Prochlorococcus marinus str. MIT 0918: one gene and its partner. The protein of the gene in region 1 interacts with the protein of each later gene in a pairwise test. Links are inferred from orthologs where the notes say so. Each region holds a gene or a part of one and is shown on either strand. Other genes may lie near its edges. The genes, in order: O5636_RS09475 and O5636_RS05395.

Region 1 (6,651 bases):
CTTGGCCAAAGAAATTTAAAATTGGTCCTAAAAATCTCCATTTTGCCACAACAACTTCTGTGAGGTTAGAAGGCAGAGGGTTACTAGAAGAAGGAACTTCAAGATTTGAATTTGGTCTCGTTAAGCATGGATTTGCGTGGGCCTTCCCTTTGAAAAACTCTATAAATATTGGAGTAGGAACATTTATAGGAGATCAAGTTCTAGAAAGCCAAAGAATTCTTGACAAATTACTACCAAATCTAGGTTTTGAATGTAACTCAGGGGTAAGAAAAGATTCTAGACTTCGAGTTTGGAATGGACATAGTGCGCTTCATGGCAATGGAATTGTTTTAGTCGGTGATGCTGCATCTCTCTGTGATCCGTTTCTTGCTGAAGGGCTTAGGCCTTCACTAATAAGTGGTTGCGAAGCAGCAGAAGCAATAAACAATTTCTTAAAAGGCGACACCACAGATCTCAGCAACTACTCAAAAAACATGAAATCAAAATGGGGTGATTCAATGCAATGGGGAAGAAGAATTTCACAAGTTTTTTATAGACTTCCAAAACTTGGATATCAACTAGGAATAAAAAGACCTACAGCACCTCAAAGAATCGCCCAAATTCTTTCAGGAGAAATGGGATATGGAGATATTGCTCAACGTGTAATAAAGCGATTACTTTTACAAAGATAATTAAATCCTAATAGTTTATTTATCTAGCTGATAAAGCAGGAGATCCTTTATTCTCGAGCAAAGAAATTCTTTCAATTAACTGAGCTTCAAGTTGCTTAATTGCCTTAGAAAAATTCACAATCCCTTCTTCTAGCTTCTCATCAGCCATGCGATCTGATTTCAGCATCTTTCTAAAAGAAAATTCATCAAGATGTAACTTCTCTATTGAATTTATTGGTTTTGATGAATCCAATTTCTTTATTAAAATAGCCTCGGTCTTAGACATCTCATCTAAAAGCTTGGGAGAGATAGTTAATAAATCACATCCAGATAATTCAATAATCTCATCAACATTTCTAAAACTTGCTCCCATAACCTCAGTTTTATAGTTATGAAGCTTATAATAATTGAATATCTTAGTTACTGATATTACACCAGGATCCTCTGGGCCAGGATAAGATTGCAAACCAGTTTCTGCCTTATACCAATCAAGAATTCGACCAACAAATGGTGAAATAAGTGTTACTTCGGCTTCTGCACATGCAACAGCTTGAGAGAAACCAAATAAGAGCGTTAAATTACAATGAATTCCTTCTTTCTCCAAAATCTCAGCGGCCTTAATCCCCTCCCAAGTTGATGCAATCTTGATTAAAATACGATCATTATTTATTCCAAACTGATTATATAAAGCAATGATCTTTCTTGCTTTTTCAATTGTTTTATCTTTATCATAGCTAAGTCGAGCATCTACTTCCGTTGATACTCTTCCAGGAATTATTTTAAGTATCTCTTTACCAAAGATCACACAAATCTCATCTAAAGCCTCATCAACCACTTCTTTAACAGAAGCACGCTGTCCTACCTTTTCTCTTGAAGCCCGAAGAGATTGATCTATTAAATCCTGATAAGCAGGTAATTGGGCTGCTGCAAGAATTAGAGAGGGGTTGGTAGTTGCGTCTCTTGGTTTAAAAGTCCTTATAGCTTCCAAATCACCCGTATCAGCAACCACAACTGTCATTGAAGAAAGTTGCTCAAGAAGACTAGGCATAATCCTTACAATTCATACATATAAAAACTAGCGATATTTCCTTATGATTTCATCCTTATATATTTTTTTAAAAGCCTTAACGTTGAGCAGATAAAACATTCTTTTTAGGATTCCCAGGAGGTATTTTTTCAATAACAATCAAACTTTCAATAATTTTTCTGGCAACAGGTACTGCAACAGTTGATCCATAAGCATGATTTTTTTTCGGTCCATCTATGGCTACAGCAACGACAAACTTAGGCTGCTCTATTGGCAGAATCGCAACAAAGCTACAAATTTTAGAGTCATAAGTCTTTCCATCTTTTGTTTGATCAGCTGTACCCGTTTTCCCACCTATCCGATAATTATCAATTTTGGCACCTTTTCCACTTCCATTTTCTACTACTGATTCCATCCAATTTAAAACTGTTTGTGTGACATTAGGACTCAATATTGGATCATTTTGTCTAAATCGATTATGAAATTGGATTGATTCATTAAGAAATTCTTTTTTGATATGTGGACTAATCATCCTTCCTCCATTGGCAATTAGCGCATGTAATTGAACAAGCTTTAATGGTGTTATAGAAAATCCCTGTCCATACGAAGCAACAGCCTGATGAATAGGTTGCTTAATAAATACTTGCTTATCTTTTATGTAACCAGGTACAGCCCCAGGCAAATCAGTTTGAGGAATATTGTTCAGACCTAATTGATGAAGCCATTCCCAATACCTCTCTGGACTAATTTTTTGCACAATATTTACCATCCCAACGTTGCTAGAAACCTCAAGAACCTTTGCATAGTCTAATAATCCATTAGGCTTTTTATCCCAATTTGTTAGAGGCCAACCTCCCACAGTTACTACTCCAGAATCAAAAACTGTTCCATCAGGACTAATCACACCTTCTTCAAGAGCCAAAGCAAGATTAATAGGCTTAAAAGTTGATCCAGGTTCAAATAATTCTTGAACAGACCATTCCTTATACCTAGATGCTGGATAATCCCAGTACTTATTAGGATCATAACTAGGAGTAGATGCCAAGGATAAAATCTCACCATTCTCAACATTCATAACAATTGCTACTCCCTTATCTGCATTCCATTTAATTAATTGTTCTCTTAAGGCTTTAAGAGCTACTTCCTGCAATCGTGCATCAAGGGTTAACCGTAAAAGCACATTGTCAGCATTAAAAACACCTGGCTCCAAATCACTAGGCAAAGGTGTACCATCCCTTCCAAATCTAAAACTTCTAATTTTTTCTCTTCTAGAAAGTTCTTTATTTAAGCTTAATTCTAGGCCAGCTTGTGGTACACGATCATAATCTAAAAAACCAACTACATTTGAGAATAATTCATCTTGTGGATAGATTCTTTGTGGATATGGTTCAAGGTCCAAACCCTCAATGCGTAGCGCACGTATCTCAGAAGCAACATCAGGCTTTAAACCTTCTGCTATTTTCATCCGATAATTCTGATTAGAAAATTGTCTGGATAAATTCTCTGCTGATATAAATAATTTCCCTGCAAGTTTTTCAGCTACCTCGTCAGGTTTACGAATAGTTCCTCGCAAATCTCCTGGAAATCTGAATCGAAAGGGCTGAGCATATAATCGATATCTTTTTTCATCCAACGCTATTAATCTTCCCCTTCGATCTACAATAGATAGTCTTTTAGATATAGGTTGAACTTTCTTAGTTTGATTATCACGAGCCCGAGCTTCTAATGTAGAACCTTCAATTAATTGCAACCATCCTACCCTCCCTAAAAGAGCAAAGAGAGCTAAGCAAATAATATAAAAAGCCAGTTTTAACCTATAAGTTGGTATTGGAGAAAGTGGTGCAACATCTAAACGCTTTTTTATCTTTTTTTGCACTTTTGAAAATCTTATAGCTGACATTATTTAGAAACCCCGAGTTATTGGATAACTAATAGCAGAAAATTTATCTCTGAAAATATTAAACAAACGCTTAGATATTTTCCTTTGTCTAGATCTATCTATATAAATAAGATCACTTGACTTGGTAGCCACCATAAGAGTTGGAGAAAAAACTGTTTTTAAAAAATGCCTTTCTAAAACTGCTGTTGACTCCTCAAGTCTATGCGTTAAGTCTCTTGTAGTTTGTAATCGAGAGAAGTTACGTGTCCATAGATGTTGAGAATGCAATGCCAAGCCAGTCATTAAAGCTCCAAAAAAGATAACCGCCAATAAAGCTCCATCCATAGCCCTATGTAAACTTCCCAACAGAGGATATTTTCTTAGAATATTACGTGAAACGAAATAACCCTTAAACAAAAAGAAAGCCTTTTTTGAATATTTTTTAGATCCATCCCACTTCGACTGAACACCTCTTTCATAAGTCACTTAACTGTAGCAATTAGTTTAGTCAACCATTATCCACTATAGGTGGCAAGTTAAAGTTAAAGTGAATTTAAAAATCTAATATTAACTACTCAAAAGCAACAAGTTTGCAAAGGTAACTCCATTCCATAAAGAATGCATAATCATACAAGGCAAAAGGCGTCCAGAACTTAACCGCAATAAAGCTAGACCAACACCTAAAACAAACAGTGGTGGTGTTTCACCAACACTTAAATGAGCTAAAGCAAAAACCAAAGCACTAACTATTACCGCAAAAATCTTACCTTTTTGATTAACTAAAACTGGCAAAAAGACTCCTCGGAAAACAAATTCCTCAAAGACAGGAGCCATAAAAACTGTTGTAACGAAAAGGATCGATAATGACCAAAAACTTTTATTGCTTAATACCATTTCAAGCAAAGGATTGCTACCTCCGGGGTCTCCAAAAAAGAATGTCGTGAGCCAACTTGCTAATAAAACAAACGGGAGGACCATAAACCAACTTTTAAATGCTTGAAAAATTGACTTCGGAATTAAATTAAGTCCCCATTGCATAACTCCATCTAAAGGAGCTTCAAGTTTTGATATCGCTTTTATCTGCTGCCAAAGAATAAGTAATGGAGGTAATGTCATCACACTATATCCAACAAAAACTTTAAAGGATTCTTTAGTAGGGCTAACAATTCCTTGAGTAATGAAATCACTAAGAGGAATAGCAATAAAAGGAGACATAAGCTCCCCTAAAACAACAAAACCTCCAGCTATAAGCAAAATCATATCAACCAACGAAAGAGGCAACGAAGATATTGCAGGCCATACATGATTTTTTCTACCTATAAAACGAATAAATTCCCAAAGAACTAAAGCAATTCCTAATAAAGTTGCCAATAAAGGTAAGACTTGACTCACAAACAATCTAATAGCCATTCGCTGGGAGATCATTGAGTCAATGCAAATATCTGACGGAGCTCCTACTGAAAGACAGGACAATTGATATAGCAACGGATCACTTTTAATGAATTTTATTTCATCAACTAATAAAAGAGGGTCTCTTTTCTGATCAAGACTTTCTAAAATCTTATTTTTTACCAAATCCAAATTCTCATCTTGGAAATCCACTTCTAGAAGAGAGCGGTCTTTTGTATTCGGTCCTTCAATCGCAAACAACAAAAGTCTCTCTCTCTCTTTTAGTTGAGTAACATCAAACTCCTGCAAAGTATTTTTTAGTTCCAATGAAGGATCTATACCCACAAACAAGGGTCTAAAAGTCTTAGGTAACGACGGTGAAGCAAGAACGGCAATCTCTTTTTGATTCAAAGCAAGCTTTGGGCTAACAGAAGGTCGATCAAAACTTTCCTGAAGTCCTTGTTGCCAAACTAAAATTGTTAGCAAAAGTGAGAAAATAGCCACTAAGACTTTCCAGCCAGGAGAGGCTTTTTGCATAAGAAGATTCACTCAAAGAAAAGAAATGAGCACAAAACAACTCTCATCTCACAATCAAGATTAGGTTGAGAGGGTATCCATAGTATGAATTCGTAAAAAACCTCTGCCAATGACCTTACGCCTTCTATTAATTCGCCATGGGTTAAGTACCTATAACCTTGAAAAACGGATACAAGGACGAAATGATCTCTCAACGCTTACAGAGAAAGGAATTCTCCAAGCTGCAAAAACTGGGTTGGCATTAAAAGATTTAAATATTGACGCAATTTACAGTTCACCACTTAAACGAGCAGCAGATACAACAAAAGAATTATCAAAGCATCATCCCCAGATCACCACTGTTTTTGATAATGATTTGCTAGAGGTAGACTTAGGTCCATGGAGTGGACTAACAGTTCATGAAGTCAAAGAAAAATTTCCTGATCTATATTTAACCTGGAAAGATTCTCCTAATGAACTTACTCTTCAAAATGAAAATGGAAATAGCTATAAGCCTATTGAAGAATTAATGCACCAATCAGAAAATTTCTTGCAGAATCTATATGAAAAATATAATCAAGATGAAGATAAGAACATAGTTATAGTTGCACATAATGCAATTCTTCGTTCTTTAATATTAAAGATATTAAACAAACCAAATATTGGATATAGAAGAATCAAATTAGATAATTCATCAATCTCGATTTTCAATATAAACTCTTATAAAAATAATGAATATGATGTTCAAATACAAACTCTAAATAATACAGCGCACCTTGAACAAAAACTATCTCCAAAAGGGAATTCCGCTCGAATTATTCTTGTTAGGCATGGAGAAACAGATTGGAATAAAGCAGGTCGATTTCAAGGACAAATAGATGTCCCACTCAATGAGAAAGGTAAGCAACAGGCTATATCGGCAGGTAATTTTTTAGAGGACATAGTTTTTGACCAGGTTTTTTGTAGCTCTATGTCAAGGCCAATTGAAACGGCACAAATCATTTTAAGAAATCATCCCCCAATTACAATTCAAGAACAAAAAGGACTTATTGAAATTGGCCATGGACTGTGGGAAGGCAAGTTAGAGTCTGAAATCTCTTTAAATTGGAATGACTTATTAACCAAGTGGAAACAATCTCCACAAAAAGTTCAAATGCCTCAAGGGGAGAACATAGAAGAAGTGTCCAAGA
Region 2 (6,521 bases), 780 kb from region 1 along the record:
GCAGATCTTTCATTTATATCTTTACGACTTGTCTTGCCAGCCATTAAGGCTCTTCTTGATGAGAGAAATAAAGAGGCTCTGCTTTTAATTAAGCCACAGTTTGAAGTTGGGCGTGAAAGAGTTGGTAAGGGTGGAGTTGTAAGAGAAGTAAATGCACATATTGATGCTCTTAATACAATTATCGAATTTTCTAAATTGGAAGGATGGAAGGTGCAAGGAATTATGCCTTCACCTTTAAAAGGCCCTGCAGGTAATCATGAATATTTGCTTTGGCTGAAAATGGAAGGAGTGAATCAAACCACCAACTTGGCAAAACTCGTTAAAAATACTTTGTGCTTAGAGAGCTGAATTGTCTGTTTCTCCAGTTCGAATGCGAACTACTGATTCTACGGGGGATATAAATATTTTGCCATCTCCTATTTCTCCTGTTTTAGCAGCTTCTGCAATCGCCTTTAAAACACTATCAACACTCTCATCTGAGATAACGACTTCTATTTTCAGTTTCTGCAGAAACTCTACGGTGAATTCAGAGCCTCTATACCTTTCGACTTGCCCTTTTTGACGGCCAAAACCTCTTACTTCACTTACGGTCATACCAACTATGCCTAGATTAACCAAAGCTATTTTTACATCCTCAAGTTTAAAAGGCCTGATAATTGCTTCTATTTTTTTCATAAAAAAAATTGGTGATACTAAACAACTTTAATCTGTTCTGTTTAGGAATTGCTGAAATTTAAAGCTGATTGAACTGAATTAAGTATTAATCCTGCTTCAGTAGCATCTGCTGCAAGAGCTTTAGCGTTGTTTTTTGTTAGCTTTACTTGTTGAGAAGCAATTGCTTCCCATTGACTGTCTTCGAAATGTGTTTGAAGCCAAAGCATGCCATGAACACTATTTACTCTCAGATGGACCCATTCATTGAATTCTAGAAAGCAGATGTCCATGCAAAATGTTCCTTAACTTGACTCTATTAGCGGTTGTTATGAGAATAAAGTTTGTGCTTGATGATACATATTCAATTATTTCTTTAAAAAAACTCTTTTGAGTTGCGATGATTTTTTAGCTAAAACTAATTTTTTGGATATAACACTTGTAATTAAATAAGAAAGATTTATTTTTTATTTGTTAACTCTATGATTCTTTAGTGGGTTCTTTTAAGTGAAAAAAAATCATTCTGAGTTCTATGGAGAACGATTAATTTCTAATTCCGAGATTTTTTGCTTCCCTAACCCTAGCCCTTCAAGACCATATGAGATTTCTATAGAATTACCTGAATTTACTTGTCAATGTCCCTTTTCGGGTTACCCAGATTTTGCAGTAATTAGAGTCTTATATCAACCTTTCGAAAAGGTGATAGAGCTTAAATCGATCAAGCTTTATATCAATAGTTATCGTAATCAGAAGATTTCACATGAAGAAGTAGCAAATAAAATTTTAAATGATCTAGTTTCTGCAGCAAATCCTACTTGGATGCAAATAGAAGCAGATTTCAACCCTCGTGGTAATGTTCATACAGTTATAAAAACGATTCATGGTGTAAGAAAATGAATCTATTCATATAAAGATAAAGACTTTAATATAATTGGTAATTGATTTGCTAAACCCGAAGAGTTTCTATTAGACAAACATCCTATATGTAATAATTTCTTATCATCTTCTGTAATTACCCATAGTTGGTTAGTAGATATAATACTCATCACTCCCCCTAAGAGACATATTGCAAAACCTATATAAACAAAGGGTACCCCAGGGTCATATTTGATTAGTATCCCACTACTTGGCAAAATATCGAAAACCTTTATTTGCTTATCTAAAACCTTAAAAGAACTAATATTAGGTCTTGTGATACCAATTTGCTTACCTGTTTGGTTAAATATTTTAATAGGTCCTTGCTCACTTGAAAGCGTTAGCAAAATTGATTCATTCTCCTTATTCATCCATGGTATAACTACTCCCCAAACTTGATCACCTAATTCATTAAATTTTTGAAGGGGAAGTTGTAACTTTGGACTTTCATTTATTTGAATTGTGATTGCTGCAAGTGCCCAGTCTGCTTGGTAAATAGTTAGTCCCTTAAAACGCAATGGATGATTTACGCTGATTTCTTTAGATATTATTTCGTCTGAATTTTTATTGTTTAGTGATAAGTATGAACGGAATTGTTCTGGTACACCTGAAGGACTCCTTTCAATTTCAAAATCAGTTAATTTAATACTTAGTTGATTGCTTCTGTTTGGGCTTATAAGATCGATTGATCTCCCTGGAGCGAGAAAATTTTCGAAACGTTCCCCTTTTAATACTCCAAATGTGGCTCCTATCATTAGAAGTATTAGGCCAAGATGTACTAAAGGAGGGCCAACTCTTCCAAGTAATCCTTGTCTTGCAGCTAATCTGGAGGTTTTATTTTGGACGCTCCATCCATGACTAGTTAAATATTTGTCTAGTTTTTCGATGCCGAGAGATGATTCTTGAATTTTGAATGTTTTAGATATTGCCAACTTTTGAATTTGTTTTGGATCTTTATAGTCGATCCATATCATTGCTTTTTTTAGTGCCGGCCATTGCCTTCTCCAAGTACATGCTATTAATGCACAACCAAGCCAAAAAAGAAGCCCTAAGAACCAATTGCTTGAGTAAACATGGTTTAACTGTAGACGAATTACCCAATCTCCATTAATTATCCCTAGGAATTTATTGATTTGGTATTTAGAGAGATAAGCCTCAAGAGGCTCTCCTTGTGGAAGAGCTGTGCCAATGCCACTTGCTAATGCAATCAAAATGATAAGTACTATAGAAACTTTTAAACTTGATAACCAATTCAAAATTTTCAGCGTATATTTCATGGCTTATATCCATCTAGCAAAAAGGCTTAGAAAGCCAATTATTACAAAAAACATTCCGCTCATTAATGGGATCCAACTACTAATAGAACGAAGAGAAAGAAGTTTTGGAATTGTTGCAGCTGTTGTTCCTGCTATGAGCAAAGGTATAACTTGCCCTGTTCCAAAAACTGCTAGAAGAAAAACCCCAGTTATAGGATTACCATTATCTGCCATCCAGGCAAGCAGAACTGCTAATACAGGGGTGGTGCATGGTGATGCTGCTAAGCCAAATGTTAAGCCTGCTGCAATTGGTGCAAGAGGTTCTGGCACTTTTTCTTTTAACCAATTTGGATCTGGCCCAATAGGCATTTGTAGTTGAAATATTCCTAGAAGATTCATTCCCATACAAATAGTAATTATTGGGACTAGTAAACCTATCTTTAATGGGATTTGCCCATAAACTTTTCCAAAAAGGCCACTTAAACTTCCTAGTATTACTAAAGAAAGAACAATACCACTGCAAAAAAATAGACTTCTTACGGATGGTTTTTTGTTGTCTTGAAACCCTGCAAGATAAGCAATGGTTACAGGCAATAGTGATAAAGAACAAGGCCCTAAACTTGTTAATAAACCACTTATAAAAATAATTATTATTGTTGTTGGTCCAGGAGAACTCAAACCATTAGTAATCAATTGCTCACTTTTGAGAGCCAAGTCAGACATTGCAAGGTCTGGAAAATTAATAACAAACTCCTTGATTACTTCTTTAATTTAATCTTTTAGGATCTATCTGAGTTCTTTTTTAATTTTTAATCCACCAATTAATCCTGTGGATTCAAGTGCGCATCTTAAGAGGATGCCGCCTACTAGAAAACTAGATAATAATGAATTGCCTCCATAACTAACAAAAGGAAGAGGAAGTCCAGTTGTTGGCATTGCTCCCGCAGTAACAGCTAAATGCAAGATCGATTGCCCTATAAGCATAGTGCTGCAACCAATTGCTATGAGTTTGGAATAATTATTTCTACTTCTCAAAGATATTCTTAAGCCAAGGAATGCAATTAAAACAAAAAATGAAATGAGCATTATGGAACCTACAAATCCAAACTCTTCTGCGAATACCGAAAAAATAAAATCTGTACTTAGGAAAGGTAAATAAAGAAGCTTTTGAGTAGAAAGACCATATCCCTCTCCAAATAGGCCCCCAGAACCTATCGCCATGAGACTTTGGATAAGTTGATATCCATTCCCTTCAGGATCTTGCCATGGGTTTAGGAATGATGTGACTCGAAGAAGTTGATATTGGTATCTAGTAATACTCCATATCCCTAATGATCCTCCTAATAGTGAAGCTGAAATAAGACTTTTAAAACTTATTCCTGAAGAAAGTGCCATCATCCAAATGAGCATGCCTATTAATGCTGCTGTACTTAAGTTTGGCTGTTTAAGTATTAAAAGAATTAACATTCCTAAAAGACTTAGCTCTAATAGCTTTTGACCATTTTTTATTCTTTTCCATTGAGCAAATATATTAGCTGATTGAAGAATTACAAATGGTTTAACTATTTCAGATGGTTGAATTAGAATAGGGCCAAGAATTAACCACCTAGAGGCGCCATTAATTGTGTTCCCAAAGAGTAGAGTTGATCCAACTAATACTATGCAAATTATCAAACCAGCTTTAGAAATCCTTAACCATCTTCTTAGATTTATTGATATGGCTAACCATGCAATAGTCCAACTCGCTAAAAGCCATAAGAGTTGTTTTTTTATGAAATAACTTCCGTCTCCCATTTCTTTACTTGCTTCCCACCAGCTTGCAGATCCAAGTATTAATAAGCCTGCAATACTCCAAACGAAAATCAGTGCTAATAGTAACTTTGCTTCAGAGGGCCATAGCTCCCAAGGCAGTGGTATAAACCTTTCCCATAATTGATTTCTTTCTATATTTCTTGTAGAATATACTTTTGAAATCTTTGGCGATACTCGCTTTCGACTTATTCTTTTTATTGATGGACTACTCAATTTCTTTTGTTGGAAATTGTTTTTCCTATTGAGCCGTCTTTTTTGACTTTTGCCAAGTGCTTAGAAGAAATATTTATATTAAATTCATTAGAGTTAATTATTTATTTATTTAAAGACATTAATCTTAAATAGAGATACGTATACTTATATTGTTTAAGCTTGTATTGATTTAACGATAATTAAATTAAGATTAGAATAAATCTAAGAGCTTTTTATTCAATATAGATCAATCTTATTGGAATTTTTTGTAAAAAGAGTTTTTTTGTAAGTATTTATTTTCAATAGAACAATTTTTTAGGTGGTTTTTCAGTTTTGGCTCGGTTTTTTTACCTACTGCATGGTAGATTCCGCGGGCCTTTGGAGTAAGGAGCTCTTGCTGGCATCTCGTCTTGTTTTACCTTTCAAGAACTCTTCTAATGAAGAGGATTCTGTAACGTGTTCAGATGTAGAAGCTAGTAATCTGCTAAAGCCTTCAATTGACCTTGGTTCTTTAGATGCCATGTCTAAAGACTCATCCCAAGAATATGTGACTTTTCAACGTCACATTTATAGGATGACTTTGGTTTTAACACTCTTTTTTGGATTGTTAACTGCCATTTTTTTGGATTTGAGTGCTGCTATTAGTCTTCTTTTAGGAGCTTTATGTGGAATTCTTTATTTGAGGCTTCTGGCTAAAAGTATTGGATCACTAGGACGAACTTCGAATTCAATCGGTAAGGTTCAATTGCTTGTGCCGGTTTTACTAGTTTTGGTAATTACAAAATTGCCATTTCTTGAATTATTGCCTTCTTTAGCTGGCTTTTTACTATATAAACCATCTTTCATTATTCATTTTTTATTTAAGCGTTCTGCTTGAAAAACTATGGGGATTTTAAATTGATGGATTTGAAGGCTGATCAAGACTCAATGTCGCTTATGCGATTATTTATTTTTTAAAAATGGGTACCTCTCCATTTGCTTTAACTTTTGCTGCTTTAGAAGTTGGTCAACATCTTTATTGGCAGATAGGAAACTTAAGAATTCATGGACAGGTTTTTATGACCTCTTGGATTCTTATTGGTGCATTGCTGACTCTTGTTGTAGTTGGCACCAAAAAGATGGAACGTGATCCTAAAGGTGTGCAGAACCTTCTTGAATTCCTTTGGGATTACATTCGCGATTTGGCACGCACGCAGATAGGAGAAAAAGTCTATAGAGACTGGATGCCATTTATAGGCACTCTTTTCTTGTTCATTTTCGTGAGCAATTGGGGAGGAGCTTTGATCCCTTGGAAGTTAATTGAATTACCTAGTGGAGAATTAGGGGCCCCTACGGCGGATATCAATACAACCGTCGCATTAGCTCTTTTAGTTTCACTTTCTTATTTTTATGCGGGCTTGAGCAACAAAGGATTGCGGTACTTCGAGTATTACGTTCATCCAACGCCAATCATGCTCCCCTTCAAGATTGTTGAAGATTTCACTAAGCCTCTTTCACTTTCCTTCCGTTTGTTTGGGAACATCTTGGCGGATGAACTTGTTGTTGCTGTTCTAGTTTTTCTAGTACCACTTGTTCTACCTGTTCCTGTAATGTTTCTCGGTTTGTTTACAAGTGCTATTCAAGCCCTGATTTTTGCCACTCTTGCTGCTTACTACATCGGTGAAGCAGTTGAAGAGCATCATTAATCAAAACTTT

Evidence for each region.
Region 2: the proteins of O5636_RS09475 (region 1) and O5636_RS05395 interact in binary tests that used the Escherichia coli proteins (3 or more experiments, as listed by UniProt). The link is inferred for Prochlorococcus marinus str. MIT 0918 from one-to-one orthologs.

What each region holds. Positions count from the first base shown.
Region 1 is NZ_CP114780.1:1,742,692-1,749,342, reverse strand. Bases 1,177-4,126 are described here. They hold O5636_RS09475 (peptidoglycan D,D-transpeptidase FtsI family protein), read right to left. Parts: upstream 3,578-4,126; coding sequence 1,775-3,577; downstream 1,177-1,774. Other genes in these bases: O5636_RS09465 (CPBP family intramembrane glutamic endopeptidase), read right to left, coding at 4,124-4,126; O5636_RS09470 (hypothetical protein), read right to left, coding at 3,581-4,042; O5636_RS09480 (transaldolase), read right to left, coding at 1,177-1,698. Also shown: O5636_RS09485 (NAD(P)/FAD-dependent oxidoreductase), read left to right, coding at 1-671; more of O5636_RS09480, read right to left, coding at 691-1,176; more of O5636_RS09465, read right to left, coding at 4,127-5,482; O5636_RS09460 (2-carboxy-D-arabinitol-1-phosphatase), read left to right, coding at 5,592-6,651. UniProt on the Escherichia coli protein: Essential cell division protein that catalyzes cross-linking of the peptidoglycan cell wall at the division septum. Required for localization of FtsN.
Region 2 is NZ_CP114780.1:962,688-969,208, reverse strand. Bases 2,729-5,572 are described here. They hold O5636_RS05395 (FtsW/RodA/SpoVE family cell cycle protein), read right to left. Parts: upstream 4,848-5,572; coding sequence 3,609-4,847; downstream 2,729-3,608. Other genes in these bases: O5636_RS05390 (ATP synthase subunit I), read left to right, coding at 5,185-5,572; O5636_RS05400 (cytochrome c biogenesis CcdA family protein), read right to left, coding at 2,847-3,545; O5636_RS05405 (cytochrome c biogenesis protein ResB), read right to left, coding at 2,729-2,843. In the rest of the region: O5636_RS05425 (TlyA family RNA methyltransferase), read left to right, coding at 1-348; O5636_RS05420 (P-II family nitrogen regulator), read right to left, coding at 337-675; O5636_RS05415 (hypothetical protein), read right to left, coding at 717-944; queF (preQ(1) synthase), read left to right, coding at 1,159-1,548; more of O5636_RS05405, read right to left, coding at 1,551-2,728; more of O5636_RS05390, read left to right, coding at 5,573-5,703; atpB (F0F1 ATP synthase subunit A), read left to right, coding at 5,786-6,511.